One region of the Sulfitobacter guttiformis genome, then DNA from elsewhere that is predicted to be linked to it. Evidence: riboswitches for the same ligand, from Rfam matches in the RefSeq annotation. Region 1 holds a riboswitch; the other holds the start of a gene.
What was found. A riboswitch is a leader RNA that binds a small molecule or an ion and turns the genes downstream of it on or off. The one in region 1 is predicted to bind thiamine pyrophosphate.

Region 1 (7,518 bases):
CGTGGCGCGGTGCGGGTGAAGATATGGGCGTGGCCTCTTCGCGTAATCCGGTCCGCATGGCCATCGCCGTATGGGAGTGGGGCGCGTATTACGGGGACGCAAAGATGAAGGGCGCCAAGCTCGACATCTCGAAATGGAAGCGTCCCTCGCCCGAAACGATCCCCTGTCACGCCAAGGCGGCGGGTTTATACATGATCTGCACTATGTCCAAGCATGCGGCTGAGGCAAAGGGATGCTCTGACGCAATGATGTATGATCACCGCGGTTATGTGGCCGAAGCAACCGGGGCAAACATCTTTTTCGTCAAGGATGGTGAGGTGCACACACCTGACCCCGAGTGTTTTCTTAATGGCATCACACGGCAGACCGTTATCGGAATGCTGCGCGATCGCGGTATCAGCGTTCACGAACGGCATATCATGCCAGAAGAGCTGGCGGGCTTCGAGGAATGCTGGCTCACCGGAACTGCGGCCGAAGTCACACCTGTAGGCCAGATTGGCGAATACACTTTCAAAGTGGGTGCTCTGACGCGCGACATCGCAGAGAGCTATGAAAAGCTTGTGCGCGCCTGAGCTTTTACATCTGATTTGCCGGTAGCTGGACCGTAGGTCCGGCCACCGGCGTCGTGGCGGGGCCAACGGCCCCGCAACCATTCAGTTTAATAGAGTGCTACCGGATTTATCATCGCCTGTACTGTTCCTATGATGCGGGGTTGGCCTAGAACAAACATAAACTCGTTCACTCCTTCACGCAAAAGCGGACCTACATTCATCGTTTCCAGAATGTAGATCCCGTTTTCCTTCAGAAGGGTAACATGGCCATAGAACACTTTGTCACCCGGAGCAGGCGGGATCGGTTCGAGACCCCAAGTGTCCGCGCCAACCGCCATCGGGTTTAGCGAAGCAATGTAGACGGCGCCTTCGTTGCTCAGGCCCGGTTCTGTGCTTCCCCATGCAGCCGGATCACTTTCAATCATACCTTCGGTCCAGCCGGTGTGGAACAGGATGATGTCACCTTCGCCCATGGTCACGCCCTGTGCCTCAGCGGCGGCTTTGATCTCGGCCTCTCCAAAGTGCGCTCCTGCGGGCATCACGTCGACACCCGCATTGGCTGCCATATCGAGGATTACGGCACGGCCGACCAGTGGCGGCACGGCATGTGTACCAAGCTTGGTCAGACCGGTGATGGCGCTGATCTCTTTTTCGTCGAGGCAGTTGTAGTAATGCCCGCCTTCGCCAAGGTGCCCTAATCCGTCAAGTTGCGAGCCGATCCCTATCCAGGTTTGCAGGATGTCATCATTGTAATTGCCTTCATAGCCGAAGCCGGACAGCTTTTGCCCACCTTGCTGGTTCGGCTGTACAATTTGCAGGTTGAGCGAGCGGGGCGGAAATGCCGGTGTGTTCGGCCCGATCGCAATACCCAGCGGCATGGATTTGCCTTGTTTGATCAATGATGCGGCGGCCAGCGTGCGCTCGGGGGTGACCAGATTTGCAGAGCCGAGGGTGTCCTCCGCCCCCCACTGGCTGGTCGAGGTGCAGTCTGCAAATGCGGCCCCAGCACCAAGCGTGAGCCCGACACACAGGGCCGTAAGTTTCGTAAAAGTCATATTAATCCTCCACAGTTGGACGTGCGCGTCCTCTCGCGGGACGATTCGCTCCGTCAGTAGTTGGAGGTTAGCACGGGATTCCCGTTTGGCGGGACTAATCGGATTTGCGCGGTTTAGTAATCCACACCGCGCTGCGCCTTAATCCCTGCCTTGAACGGGTGCTTTACCTCGGTCATCTCTGTGACCAGATCGGCATAATCGCAGAGCTCCGGTTTGGCGTCACGACCGGTCAGTATAACGCCTGTTCGCTTGTCCCGCGCCTCAAGTCCTGCGAGGACATCAGCAACCGAAAGGTAGTCATACCGCATCGCGATGTTGATCTCGTCCATGACGATAAGGTCGTATTCACCGCTTTCCATCATCTCGCGCCCTTTGGCAAAGGCCGCTTGGGCGGCTGCAATGTCGCGGTCCTTATCTTGGGTATCCCACGTGAAACCTTCCCCCATTGTGTGCCATGTGACCTCGCCCAGACGGTCGAAAAACTGGCGCTCGCCGGTTTTCCATTTGCCTTTGATGAACTGCACAACGCCTACTTTCTGTTTCCAGCCCAGCGCACGTACAATCACGCCAAATGCGGACGAGGATTTACCCTTTCCTGCGCCGGTATGGACAAGAACCAGCCCCTTTTCAGGGTCTTTCAACTCGGACACGCGTTTGCGTTGTTCGGTTTGACGTTCTTGCATTTTAGTTTTGTGGTCTGTGGTGTCGGTCATCTGGTGTCTCCTTTAGGGGGCATTATTCCGGGGTTCCTTGCGGGGGCACATTGGCCTTTGATTTGCTTCTGTCCAGTCCCAACTGGCGCTCGCGCCATATAATCAACACGCCGCCCGCGATCACCAGTGCGGCACCAGTAAGGATGGCCACGGTGGGCAGTTCTCCAAATACGGCCCATCCGATGAGGCTGGCAAAAATCATCGAGGAATAGTCGAAAGGCGCGAGCATGGAGGCTGCGCCGAAGCGCAGCGAGGACGTAACGAGAATCTGGGCAATCCCGCCGATCATGCCCGCCGCGACCATTAAACCCGCGACCTGCCATGTCGGTGTGATCCAGTCGAGGGCGCTCCAGCCGGTCAACTCGCCCAGAGGATAGGTGAGCAACGAAAGGCAGGTGGCAGTCAGTGAAAAGTAAAACACGATGGCAGCCGTGTGTTCGGTCTGGACCAGCTTTCGCACATGGATCTGTACCAATGCACGCAACACAGATGCGGCCAGCACCATCAAGGCGCTTATAGTGGCCGTGCGTGTAACCGCATCCGCCTCGAGTGAAAGGCGCGGTGCCAGCACAATCAACACGCCGATCAGCCCCAAAGCCACTGCGGACAATCGAAATAGACGCACTCGCTCGCCCAGCAGTACTGCAGCAAACAGGACGGTAAACATCGGTGTGGCATAGCCGATTGCCGTCACTTCGGGCAGGGGCAGCAGGCCAAGGCCGCCAAAGGTAAGCGCCATGGCCGTGGTGCCGAAGATGCCGCGCCAGACATGGCCCACGAAGTTCTGGGGGATCAGACCGGTACGCAGATCATGCTGTTGCCAAAGCCACAGAATGATCACGGGAAAAGCAAAGACGGAGCGAAAAAAGACGGCCTGCGGCGGTGGAACAGTTTCCGAGGCGCTTTTGATCAATGCCGCCATTACCATGAACAAAAAAAGAGAACACAGCCTGAGTGTGATCGCCGTGCCCGGCCTGTTTGCTGTCATGTTCTGCGCCATGATTTTATGTGCGCCCTTGGGCCAAAAAGATCAAGCAGGCAGCAACTGTGCAAGCCGCTGCCCGCGCAACATTATTTCAGTAACGCAACACCGAGGGGCACGGCGAATTGGTCCCACCAGATGTAGATCTCGTTGAGGCCGTCTACGTTAACCAATGCGGGCACGATAAAACTTTGATCGCCTTTGACGGAGTTGAGAGCACCGACACTGGTGCCCCTGACATACGCGCCATCTTTTTCGACGTCCACGCTTGGGTCAGGGGCGCCATCAAGCGGGAAGCCGTCACTAAGGGTGGTGGTGTATGAGCCATTTGCATTTTTCGAAACTGCGATACAGCCTGTCGTAATATGATCGCTTGCGGCGCCAAAAGTACCAGTTGGATCGGCGGCGGTAAACGTAGGTGCAGCGAGCGCGATAGACAGGACAAGCAGGGCAGAGGAGATAGGCCCTATAAGTAGGTTCCTTGTTCGGATTTATATTTATGTATCAAACCCTCTTTGGAGTTAGGAGCCGAATGTTGCAAAACGCAGCTGCGTGATTTTTGTATCGGTTGGTTCAAAATAAGACTGAGGTTAGTTTAAGGCACGGCCGAGAGAGTTCGACGAAGTCGAGGCGATCCGCAAGGCGACAGATGTCTTTTGGCGGCATGGCGATCAGGATGCTTCCCTCCCAGACTTGCTGGAGGGAATGGGGCTGACGCGGGGCGATCTATATAAGGGGTTCAAAGACAAAAAAACCTATCTGCGTGTGCTTGAGTATTGCGAAAGCAAAGCTGTGGCGGATGCTTTTACCCTGCTGGTTGGCCAGCCCGGTGCAGATGACGTTGAACGCATTGTGGCGTTGTTTGACAGTATTTCAATCGCGGCCCTGCGCGGGGAGCACAGAGGCTGTTTTCTGCGCACCGCAGCGAGTGGCGGGAGATGTAGACCCGATATTTCGGGGGCCGTGCTTCTTAAGATGCACGGTGGATTTGTGCGGCCTCTCCAGCACATACGATACTACCGGAAGTTGAAATCACGCGCCTCGCGGGTGTTCTGGTTCCGCAGTATGCCGGGTTGCGGATGCTAGTCCGCTCACGATTGCCGTAGGGTATATTGGAGCAGTTGGTGCAAGGTATACCACATATTCTAAGCCGCCCCTAACCGATGTGCCCGCGATTTGTACCAATCTGGCCGCGGTGCAGCAGAAGGTGGTCAAGAATAACACAAGCCATCATCGCTTCGCCCACAGGCACGGCGCGAATACCAACACAGGGGTCATGGCGACCTTTAGTAATAATCTCGGTTTCCTCGCCCTGTTTCGTGATTGTCTTACGGGTGGTGAGGATTGACGAGGTGGGCTTGACCGCAAAGCGGACAACAATGTCCTGACCTGTACTGATCCCGCCCAAAATCCCGCCAGAGTGGTTGGAGGAATAGCGCGGCTGACCGTCATCCCCCATGAAGATTTCGTCTGCGTTAAGCTCTCCGGTTAGCATCGCGGCGGACATGCCCTCGCCAATCTCGACGCCCTTGACGGCGTTGATGCTCATCATTGCGGCGGCTAGATCGGTATCGAGTTTGGCGTAGACTGGCGCGCCGATCCCTGCCGGTACGCCGCGTGCGGTGACTTCGATTATCGCACCTACAGAGGACCCTGATTTACGCAGATCATCGAGATAGGCTGACCAATCGGTCGCGGCCTGCGCATCGGGTACCCAAAACGGGTTTTGCGCAATCTGGTCCCAGTCAAAGGCATCGCGGTTGATCTTGTTAGGGCCCATTTGCACCATGTAGCCTGTGATCTGGACATTCGGGGCAATCGCTTTGATCGCCTCACGGGCCAGACCGCCTGCGGCTACGCGGCTAGCCGTTTCGCGCGCCGAGGAACGCCCGCCGCCGCGATAATCCCGCACACCGTATTTCTGGAAATAGGTAATATCGGCATGACCGGGGCGAAACTTATCCTTGATGTCGCCATAGTCCTTGGAGCGTTGATCGGTGTTCTCGATCATTAGTTGGATTGGTGTGCCGGTCGTGACGCCCTCGAAGGTACCGGACAGAATCCGTACCTCGTCTGCCTCACGGCGCTGAGTAGTGTATTTGTTCTGGCCTGGTTTGCGCTTGTCGAGCCAGTGCTGGATCATTTCAGGCGTGACCTCGACGCCAGGAGGGCAGCCATCGACAGTTGCCCCCAATGCAGGGCCGTGGCTTTCGCCCCAAGTGGTCACGCGGAAAAGATGGCCAAAGCTGTTCATCGACATGGGAGGTCTCCTTTGCACACTGCCTTAGCGGGCGAGCGGCAGTGCCTCAAGTGGTTTTGGCTTGCCAAAGGGACGCGCCCCTCCTAACCCTGTTCATACCTCGGGGAGCACCTTTGTGCTGAGATTGCGAAAGCTGACCCGTCGAACCTGAACCGGTTAACACCGGCGGAGGGAAGGTCTGGACATACTTCCATCACCTCTCTGCGCCGCAATTTGGAGGATGCGATGAAGTATCTCACGTTTGCGACTGCAACACTGGCGGCGACCGCTGCATTGGCGGAGACGCCCGAACTAGTTGTCTATACCTATGACAGTTTTGTGAGCGAATGGGGGCCAGGTCCTGCAATCGAAAAAGCTTTTGAAGAGACCTGCGGCTGCGATCTCAAGCTTGTCGGTCTCGGGGACGGGGCCGCACTTTTGGCTCGGCTTAAGCTGGAAGGGGAGCGCTCTGATGCGGATGTGGTGATGGGTCTTGATACTTCCCTGATCGCGGCGGCAAAAGAAACAGGTCTGTTTGCAGAGACTGCGGTAGAGGCGGAATATACACTTCCCATTGCGTGGGCGGACCCTGTTTTTGCTGCATATGACTGGGGCTATTTCGCGTTTGTCCACAACAAGGATCTGATCCCGCCTGCGAATTTCACAGCGCTGGGTGAAAGTGATCTGAAGATCGTTATTCAGGATCCGCGGTCCTCGACACCCGGTCTGGGTCTGCTGATGTGGGTGAAAGCAGCGTATGGCGATGATGCGCCGGCAATCTGGGACGGTCTGGCCGACAATGTCGTAACCGTGACAAAAGGCTGGTCGGAAGCTTACGGCCTGTTTCTGGAGGGCGAGGCCGATATGGTTCTGAGCTATACAACCTCACCTGCCTACCACCTGATTGCGGAACAAGATGACGGCAAAGCGGCAGCGGCATTTGACGAAGGTCATTACATGCAAATCGAAGTTGCGGGCAAACTGGCGGGAACGGACCAGCCCGAGCTAGCCGATTTGTTTCTGAACTTTATGGTCGGTGAGGCGGCTCAAACGATTTTGCCGACAACGAACTGGATGTATCCCGCTGTGACACCTGCGGGAGGGCTTCCCGAAGGGTTTGAAACGTTGATTGTTCCGGCAAAAGCGTTGCTGACGCCAGTCGACGAAGTGCCTGCAGTGCGTGAGGAGGCTTTGGCCGAATGGCTCAAAGCGCTGTCGCAGTAACCGGCGCTTCAATCAGTCCAAAGTCGGGGTTCAGCGCGGCACTGATTGTGCTGTCGTTGATCCTGCTTGCACTGGCAGCTGTCGCGAGCCGTGCGGAGTTGGGGGTTGGATTGGGGCCGAGCGATTGGGCGGCTGTACGGTTCACAGTTGTGCAGGCAGCTTGCTCATCTATCCTCTCCTGCATCCTTGCAGTGCCGGTGGCGCGGGCACTTGCACGGCGACGGTTCGTCGGGCGCGGGGTGCTTGTCACACTTCTGGGCGCCCCTTTCATTTTGCCGGTAATTGTTGCTGTGCTGGGGCTTTTAGCGGTTTTTGGGCGCAATGGATGGGTAAATGCGGGGCTGGAGGGGCTGGGCCTGCCTACGGTATCAATTTATGGACTACAGGGTGTTGTACTCGCCCATGTGTTTTTCAACATGCCCCTCGCAACGCGCCTTTTGTTGCAGGGGTGGCAGGGTATTCCCGCAGAGCGGTTCCGCCTCGTAGCGCAGCTGCGGCTGTCGCCGCGTGCAGTGTTTCGGGCAGTCGAGATGCCGATGCTGATGCAGGTGGTGCCTGGGGCCTTGGCGCTCGTGTTTGTGATGTGCCTGACCAGTTTTGCTGTGGCACTGACGCTGGGGGGCGGTCCGCGGGCGACCACGATCGAACTGGCGATTTATCAGGCTTTCCGGTTTGATTTTAATTTAGGGCGAGCGGCGCTTTTGTCCCTCGTGCAGTTGGTGCTGGCGGGCAGTATCGCGATGATCGCACTCTG
Region 2 (7,518 bases), 360 kb from region 1:
TTCTGCGCATTCTCTCCGCGCAGGCGTGTACAAATCGTCGTGTTGTCCAGTGCGCTGGCCCAAGGCAGCAATTGGTCATCTTGCGCCATCATCGCGACACGGTGGGAGGCGATCGGCGCGCCGTCAGCTGCCGTGATCTTACCGACCAAGTTCGCCGCACAGGGCAAGCCAGCGATCAATCGCAGTAGCGATGTTTTGCCAACACCCGAAGGGCCTAACAGGACGCTCCAACATCGCGATGGCAACGTTATGTCAAAGTCCGCGATATGCTGCTTGGGGCCTGTATGCAGCCTGCCGCTGATCCGGATTGCGGGTGCGCTCATGTTCTATCCGGATGCTGTGCCATGTCCCAGAACCCGATCTCGAGCTGCGTCGCTGTGGTAAATCGCGACTGAAGGGACTTGGCACGCGGCAGATCGCGCCATTCGCCACCCAGACGCCGATGCATTGCGCCGTCCAATAGCGCGCCCACGTCGCGGCACAACGCTTGGTATTCGTCGCTGCCATAGGAAGCGCACCATGGCGCATATGGGCCAGTGGTTCCCTTAAGTCGCAGACCGATTTCGCCATATCCGAGTACACAGGGTGCGAGTGCCGCTAAAAGGTCGAGGAAATCACCGGAGTATCCGGCTTCGAGGACGTAGCGGGTATAGGCCAGGTTTCCCGCAGCCTCCGGTGTCGCCTCAAGGGTCGCGCGGTCAATGCCGTGGGCCTCACAGGTTTGAACATGGAGGGGCATCTCTATGTGGATTAGCGCATAGACTGTTGCACTGGCAGCAGCCATCTCGGCATACGTGTCCGCTTTTGCTGCAGCCAGCGCCCATGCGCGGGCAAAGTGTATCAGGAATACATAATCTTGCCGAAGATAATGGAGGTAGTTTGCTTGCGGCAGGACGCCTTCCCCCAGAGCTTTGACAAAGGCGTGACAGGTGTAATCGGTCCAAAGGTTACCTGCACCTGCTCGCCAAACAGCGAAGGTGTCCCCATAATCCGGCGCGCTCACTCTGGCACCGCAGCGGTCACATCCACAACCAGATCGCTTGCCGGTATCAAAGCATCGATACTCCCCTGATCGAGCAAGAAGGCCTCGAAACGGTTATACCGGCCATGATCAACGGCAGCGGGCCGGCTGGCAAAACGCGGCCACGTATCTGCCCATGCGCGCACATTCAATTCATTGCGCAACTCGGCACTGGTGGAAAAGAACACCTCTGCCATGCCTTGGGGATCATTCAGAATATCGGCGACGGCGCGTTCGGTCGCCTGCAAGAAGCGAGCGATCTTTTCAGGTTCAAGCGTGTCGGCGCGCGCAACATAGATCAACTCGTCATAAGACGGTACACCTTCGGCCTCGGGGTAAAAACAACGTCCCTCAATGCCTTCAAGGTCCATCTGGTTCAATTCGAAATTGCGGAATGCGCCGATAACTCCATCAACCTGACCCGACATCAATGCGGGCGAAATAGACCAACCGATGTTTATCTGCTCGACCTCCGAAGGGTCTACGCCATTATGGAGCAGCATTGCGTCCAACAGCATCTCTTGGAGGCCCGCCACGGCAAACCCTACCTTGCGACCCGCCAGATCAGCCACGGATTCCACGGGGCCATCTCCACGCACGACCAGGCATGTCATCGGTGTCTCGATCAGTGTCCCGACCCGAACCAGCCCCAGACCGTCACGAGCATTCAGGTGTAATTCGGGTTGATAGCTTACCGCAAGATCAACGCGCCCTGCTGCGGCCATACGCGGTGGATCGTTGGGATCAGCGGGCGTGATTACTTCTATCTCGAGGTTTGCTTCCGCAAAGTAGCCCTTTTCCTGCGCGATGATGATCGGCCCGTGATTTGGGTTTACGAACCAGTCGAGCATAATGGTCATCTTGTCTTGCGCAAATGCAGGCGTCGTCGTAAGGGTTAGGGTGAGGGCTGCTAGAAAATGTTTCATTGGGTACTCCAGGGATATTAAATTTCAGTCACGGCAAGAAGGGCAATATCACCCGCCCAACGTTTACGAAGATCGGCAGCGGCGTGATGCGCGCGCAGGCCTGTGCGGCAGGCCAGCACAATGCGAGTATCTGGCGTGGGTAGTTCCAGATCGTGCAGGGACCGACTGGACAGGTGCAACGCCGCAGCACTGAAGGGCAGGGCTGCTTCAGTGCGCAGATCGATCACGAAATCCTCAGGCCTGATCTGACTTTGCGCGATGAAAGGTGCAGGCGAGGCAGGCTCGGGTGCGCCATCAAATCGAAAACCGGACATCCGCCAGTTTGCAGTGTCAACGATCATCATCTGACCCAGCGGAGAAGGTGAGAATTCGAGCAAAACCGCCAGTGCCATCTGCGCCTGTGTCGCGCCGATTATGGCCACGACAGGTCCAAGGACTCCTGCTGTCTCACACGTGGCAGCACTGCTGGGCAAATCAGGAAAGACTGCCCGCAATGAGGGGGCCGGTCCGCAAAATCCCCCCACATAGCCTGACAGCCCGAGAGCCGAGGCGCTGATCAACGGCTTGCCTAACGGATGGGCTGCATCCGAGAGCGTAAAGCTCGCCGCGAAAGTATCGGCACAATCAATGATCAGATCCGCTTGAGCGACCAGAAGCGGCGCATTCTGCGGTGTGAGCCATTCACATATTGCGTGTAGTGTCACCTCGGGGTTCAGGGCCTTCATCGCTTGTGCTGCGGCATCCACTTTGGGGCGGCCGACGTCGCTCATTCGGTATAGCGGCTGGCGGTGCAGGTTTGTAATCGCCACACAATCGCCGTCGATTAGTGTGATCGTGCCGACGCCGGCGCCCACCAGATATTGCAGCACCGGCATACCCAGGCCGCCTGCTCCCGCCACCAAAACATGGGCATCCCGCAGCCGCGCCTGACCAGAGGGCCCAACTTGCGACAGCGCAATTTGGCGTGCGTAGCGATTCATCCCGCCACATCCAGCCATGCCGCTATACGGGCATCGGGATCAGCATTGAGCGTGATGTCGGTAACCGCCGCAACAGTATCTGCACCGGCGGCAAATGCACCAGCAGCACGCGCCACTGACATCCCGCCAATTGCACAAAGCGGTATATCCCCTATCAAGCCTTTCCATTCTGTCAGCCGGTCAAGTCCTTGCTCGGTCCATTTCATCTTTTTGAGGATTGTGGGATATACGGGGCCAAGAGCGATATAGTCGGGCGCCAGCGAGAGCGCACGATCCAGCTCCGCATGGTCATGGGTAGATACCCCCACTTTAAGACCTGCGCGGCGGATCGCGGCCATATCTGCAGTGTCCAGATCTTCCTGCCCTAGATGCAGCCAGTCAGCGCCCAGATCAATCGCCTGTTGCCAGTGGTCGTTGACAACCAGCGCGGCCCCGTGGCGCCGGCACAGGCTCAGCGCCTCAATGATCTGTGCGCGCAAAGTATCATCGGGCTGGTCTTTCATGCGCAATTGCACCAGCCGCACTCCGAGGGGTACGGCGCGAGCAATCCAGTCAGCACTGTCAAAAACGGGATAGAAGCGCGGTAGCGTCATAGCCATGCCTTTCCGATCAGAGGGGTCGAGGGTGCGGCCATATCGCGTTGGCCCATGGGACCGGCGGTGGCAGCCAACGCGCCCGCCTGTGCTGCCAGTCCAAAGGCGCGGGCCATCGCGACAGGATCGTCCGCTTCGGCCACTGCTGTATTGAGCAGTACTGCGTCAAATCCCAGCTCCATGGCCTGTGCCGCATGGCTGGGAAGGCCAAGACCCGCATCAATCACCATCGCGACATCGGGAAACGCAGCGCGCAGCGTGCGTAACCCATGGATATTGTTCAGCCCCATTCCCGATCCGATTGGTGCGCCCCATGGCATGAGTACGCGGCAACCTGCCTCCACCAGACGCGACGCCAGTACCTGATCCTCGGTGGTGTAGGGGAATACGTTGAAGCCGTCAGCGCAGAGCGCTTCTGCCGCCTCCACCAGCCCGAAAGGATCAGGTTGTAAGGTATCGGCGTGGCCGATAACTTCCAGTTTGATCCAGTCGGTTTGGAAATATTCCCTTGCCATCTGCGCTGTGGTGATTGCTTCGCGCGCAGAATGGCAACCTGCAGTATTGGGCAGCAGATGCACACCCAGCCCTCGTACCATGTCCCAAAAAGCCTGCCCTGCACCGCGCTCGCGGCGCAACGATACCGTGGCGACGGATGCGCCGCTGCTTATAAAGGCGGCCTCCATCACGCTGGGCGAGGGATAGCGTGCGGTGCCCAACATCATCGGGGTTTGTAGGGTGACGCCGTAAAAGTCGCGCATGTCTCAGCCCCCCTGCATTGCAGTTAAAACTTCGAGACGGTCACCGTTCGACAGCGCGGCCGTCGCGCGCATGGCGGCGGGCACAAAGCTGCCGTTCAAGGCTGTCGCCACCCGCGCTTCGCCCCAACCCAGCTCGGCAAGTGCAGTATCCAGATTATTTGACGCGATCTCGCGGACTTCACCGTTCACTTCAATCTTCATGGAATAGGTCTCCCCTTACACCAGTTAAAAGAAATTCTGCCGCCTGTTCAGCCAATGCAGGTGCCATTAAGTAGCCGTGTCGAAACAACCCGTTGAGGTGCAAAACTTGGCCGCGTCGCACGACACGTGGCACGTTGTCGGAGAAGGCCGGTCGCAGATCCGCCCCTGTTTCGACGATCGCGGCTTCGGCAAATCGTGGATCTAGGGCATAGGCTGCTGATAATAACTCCAGCGCCGATCGTGTTGTTATGGGGCCGCGTGCCTCGCTCTCGATTTGGGTGGCGCCCAGCATGAACAATCCACCGGCACGCGGAACCACATAAAGGGGATGGCGCGGATGCAGCAGGCGTACAGGGCGGTTCAGCGTAACTTCGTCCGTTTGCAGAATGATCATCTCTCCGCGCACGCCACGCAAGCCATCCAGACTCTCAGCGGCCGCCAGCCCGCGACAATCAATTATCAGTCCGGTAATGTCCCGCGGGTGCAGATCGGCAATCTCGACGCGAACGCCCGATGCTTCGAGGCTGTCGGCTAAATCAGTGAGGGCCTGTCGCGGGTCCAGATGTGCCTCGCCCTCAAAGAAAAGCCCACGTTTATGGCAGCCTTCCAGATCAGGTTCGAGAGATGCAATTGCGGCTGCGTCGCAGACCGTATGGCCGCTGGTGCGCGCGGCGAAACGGCCCAATTCGGCACGGTCCCTGTCGGGTGCAAGGACCAGTGTACCACGTTTATAAACATTTGTGACGCCCTGCCACAGTGATGCTGCTAACCGTCCGTGGCGCATTACGGGCGGCTCTGCCGTGGCTCCTTCGCATTCCGGAGCAAGCATTCCGCCCGCCCACCACGAACAGCTATGCCGCCCTGCCGCGCCGGTCCGGTCCAGCAATCTTGGGCGAATACCGCGCAAAAGGCATGACCGTGCGGCCCACAAACCTGCTACGCCAGCGCCAAGGATGGTTACATCTGTCATTGCGGGAAACCTTCACAGGTCCAAAGCGCATGGAAGTGATGGACAGGGCCATGGCCATTGCCAACGTCCAGCAGATCCGCAGCCGCAATGGCTGCCTGCAGATAGGCATGGGCCTTCCTGACGGCGTCTGGCAGGGGCATCCCGCGCGCGAGCCCTGCGGCAACCGCCGCTGACAGCGTGCAGCCCGTGCCATGTGTATTGCGTGTGGCGTGCCGTGGAGCTGACAGCCTGATCACATCATCTTTCGTAATCAACAAATCAACGCAATTTTTGCCGCTGGTATGCCCCCCCTTCATCAAAACCGCACGGGGTCCAAGGGCTAGAAGCGTACGTCCTTGTTCCAGCATTTGATACTCGTCCACCGCTTCGTCTGTTCCCAGCAGGCATGCGGCCTCCGGCAAGTTCGGGGTCAATAGTGTGGCCAAAGGCACCATGCGCGCGCGCAAGCTATCGACAGCCTCTACTGCCAAAAGGACATCACCCGACTTAGCGACCATCACAGGATCAAGGACAATCGGCACCGCGCTATTGGCAAGCCTGCCTGCCACAGCATCAATCGCGTCCGCATCGCCCAGCATGCCGATTTTTACCGCTGCTATCGCTAGATCGCCAAGGACTGCATCTATCTGGGCGCAAATCATGACAGGGGACAGCGTTTCGACGGCTGTGACCGCACGGGTATTTTGCGCAGTCACTGCCGTGATCACACTGGCGCCATAAACGCCTAAAGCGCTGAAAGTCTTGAGATCGGCCTGAATGCCCGCGCCGCCACCACTGTCGGAGCCCGCAATCGTTAGTGCCTGAGAAAACATAGCAGCCCCATTTTGCAAAAGGGCCAGCAGCATAGAAAACAGGAGGGAAATATGGCATTAATGCCAAAGCTTTACTCCGTTCCCTACGCCGGAATGACCCGGATCAGGTTCGATGGGTCAGCTTTCGCCTCTCAGCCTTGTCAGGCACCCCAACGGATGCACCACGTCTAGCGGTAAGAAAAATCCGTGTCAAATATTTTGGAATTGCATTTCTTCCGGAGTTGCACCGGCTGTAAGGTTTCGAACAGGAGCACTTTTGCCCTGTGATTATGTTTAGATCGCAGGCCAAAAGTCGGCGAATTTTCCGAAGTTTGTGGATATAGTGTAGCTGCTGAATTGGGGATGCCGATATTACAGTCTGTCAGCGAATTGTCGAGAAATGTCGGAAGGCCGGTGTTTATTTCCTTGAAGGCGGTCAGGTCAGTACCGAAATCATCCGGAATTTCGTACGTGAAAAGAGGCTTGCCCGAAGGGGCATCCGCTTCCGGTGGCGAACGTAGGATAAAAGGAGAAGCAACTGCTGCTACACCCTCCAGAAATTCCAGATCGAGCGTAAGATCGCGCAGATCCGACATCTGGGGCGCAGTGAAAGCGTGTTCGGCTTTTACCAGTATTAAGACGGTGCCGAGCGGCGGAGACTGGTCCTTTTCATACGCGCGCTGGGCATCTGAAAGGGGGCTGTCAGACAAGAACACACGGTGGATGTCATCGTCGAATGTGACGCGGGGAACGCTTGCGCCAATCAAAATGGTCAGGACCAAAATGAATGTGGCTACGATCTTGGGAAATGTCAGTGCCGCCAATCCAATCTTTTGCGCACCAAAACCGATTCCCGAAAACACTTCTACGTCGCTCTGAATGGGGCCAAAGCGTTGTGCTCGATCCGGATCCGGACCCACAACATAGCTGCATTGAGTATTGTGAATATCACCGCAACCCAGCCAAGCCCAATTACCATTGGTGCCACGATGATCTCGGCCACGACAAGCATGTAGTTGGGATGAGCAAAATACTTGAAAGGACCCCGGACAACGAGCGGTCCTTCGAGGACAATGATCCGAGTGGTCCAGCGTCTGCCCAGACTGCCCAATATCCAAAGGCGCAATACTTGCAGAACTGCAAAAGCACCGAGCCAAGTCAAGTCTACCGCCTCGTCATATCCGAAAACTACCAAACAGGTGATCCATGCAGTGTGCATCGCAACCATTACCGGATAATGTGCGGCCCCAACCTCATAAGCCCCTTTGGGCAGGAGCT

Region 2: linked by a shared signal. The riboswitch ahead of thiD (bifunctional hydroxymethylpyrimidine kinase/phosphomethylpyrimidine kinase) and the one ahead of thiB (thiamine ABC transporter substrate binding subunit) in region 1 are both predicted to bind thiamine pyrophosphate.

Annotation. Positions count from the first base shown of each region.
Region 1 is NZ_RAQK01000001.1:1,444,346-1,451,863, reverse strand. Features, by position in the region: gene C8N30_RS07230 (branched-chain amino acid aminotransferase) at 1-572, shown strand, start outside; gene C8N30_RS07225 (cyclase family protein) at 659-1,606, opposite strand; gene cobO (cob(I)yrinic acid a,c-diamide adenosyltransferase) at 1,720-2,319, opposite strand; gene C8N30_RS07215 (DMT family transporter) at 2,342-3,319, opposite strand; gene C8N30_RS19295 (DM13 domain-containing protein) at 3,391-3,567, opposite strand; gene C8N30_RS07210 (hypothetical protein) at 4,007-4,387, shown strand; gene aroC (chorismate synthase) at 4,458-5,561, opposite strand; TPP riboswitch at 5,653-5,752, shown strand; gene thiB (thiamine ABC transporter substrate binding subunit) at 5,787-6,764, shown strand; gene C8N30_RS07195 (thiamine/thiamine pyrophosphate ABC transporter permease ThiP) at 6,740-7,518, shown strand, end outside.
Region 2 is NZ_RAQK01000001.1:1,088,598-1,096,115, reverse strand. Features, by position in the region: gene C8N30_RS05380 (ABC transporter ATP-binding protein) at 1-323, opposite strand, end outside; gene C8N30_RS05375 (TenA family protein) at 320-1,003, opposite strand; gene C8N30_RS05370 (ABC transporter substrate-binding protein) at 1,000-1,947, opposite strand; gene C8N30_RS05365 (HesA/MoeB/ThiF family protein) at 1,965-2,927, opposite strand; gene C8N30_RS05360 (thiamine phosphate synthase) at 2,924-3,520, opposite strand; gene C8N30_RS05355 (thiazole synthase) at 3,517-4,278, opposite strand; gene thiS (sulfur carrier protein ThiS) at 4,282-4,479, opposite strand; gene C8N30_RS05345 (FAD-dependent oxidoreductase) at 4,469-5,449, opposite strand; gene thiD (bifunctional hydroxymethylpyrimidine kinase/phosphomethylpyrimidine kinase) at 5,446-6,261, opposite strand; TPP riboswitch at 6,325-6,423, opposite strand; gene C8N30_RS05335 (hypothetical protein) at 6,429-7,160, opposite strand; gene C8N30_RS05330 (isoprenylcysteine carboxyl methyltransferase family protein) at 7,106-7,518, opposite strand, start outside.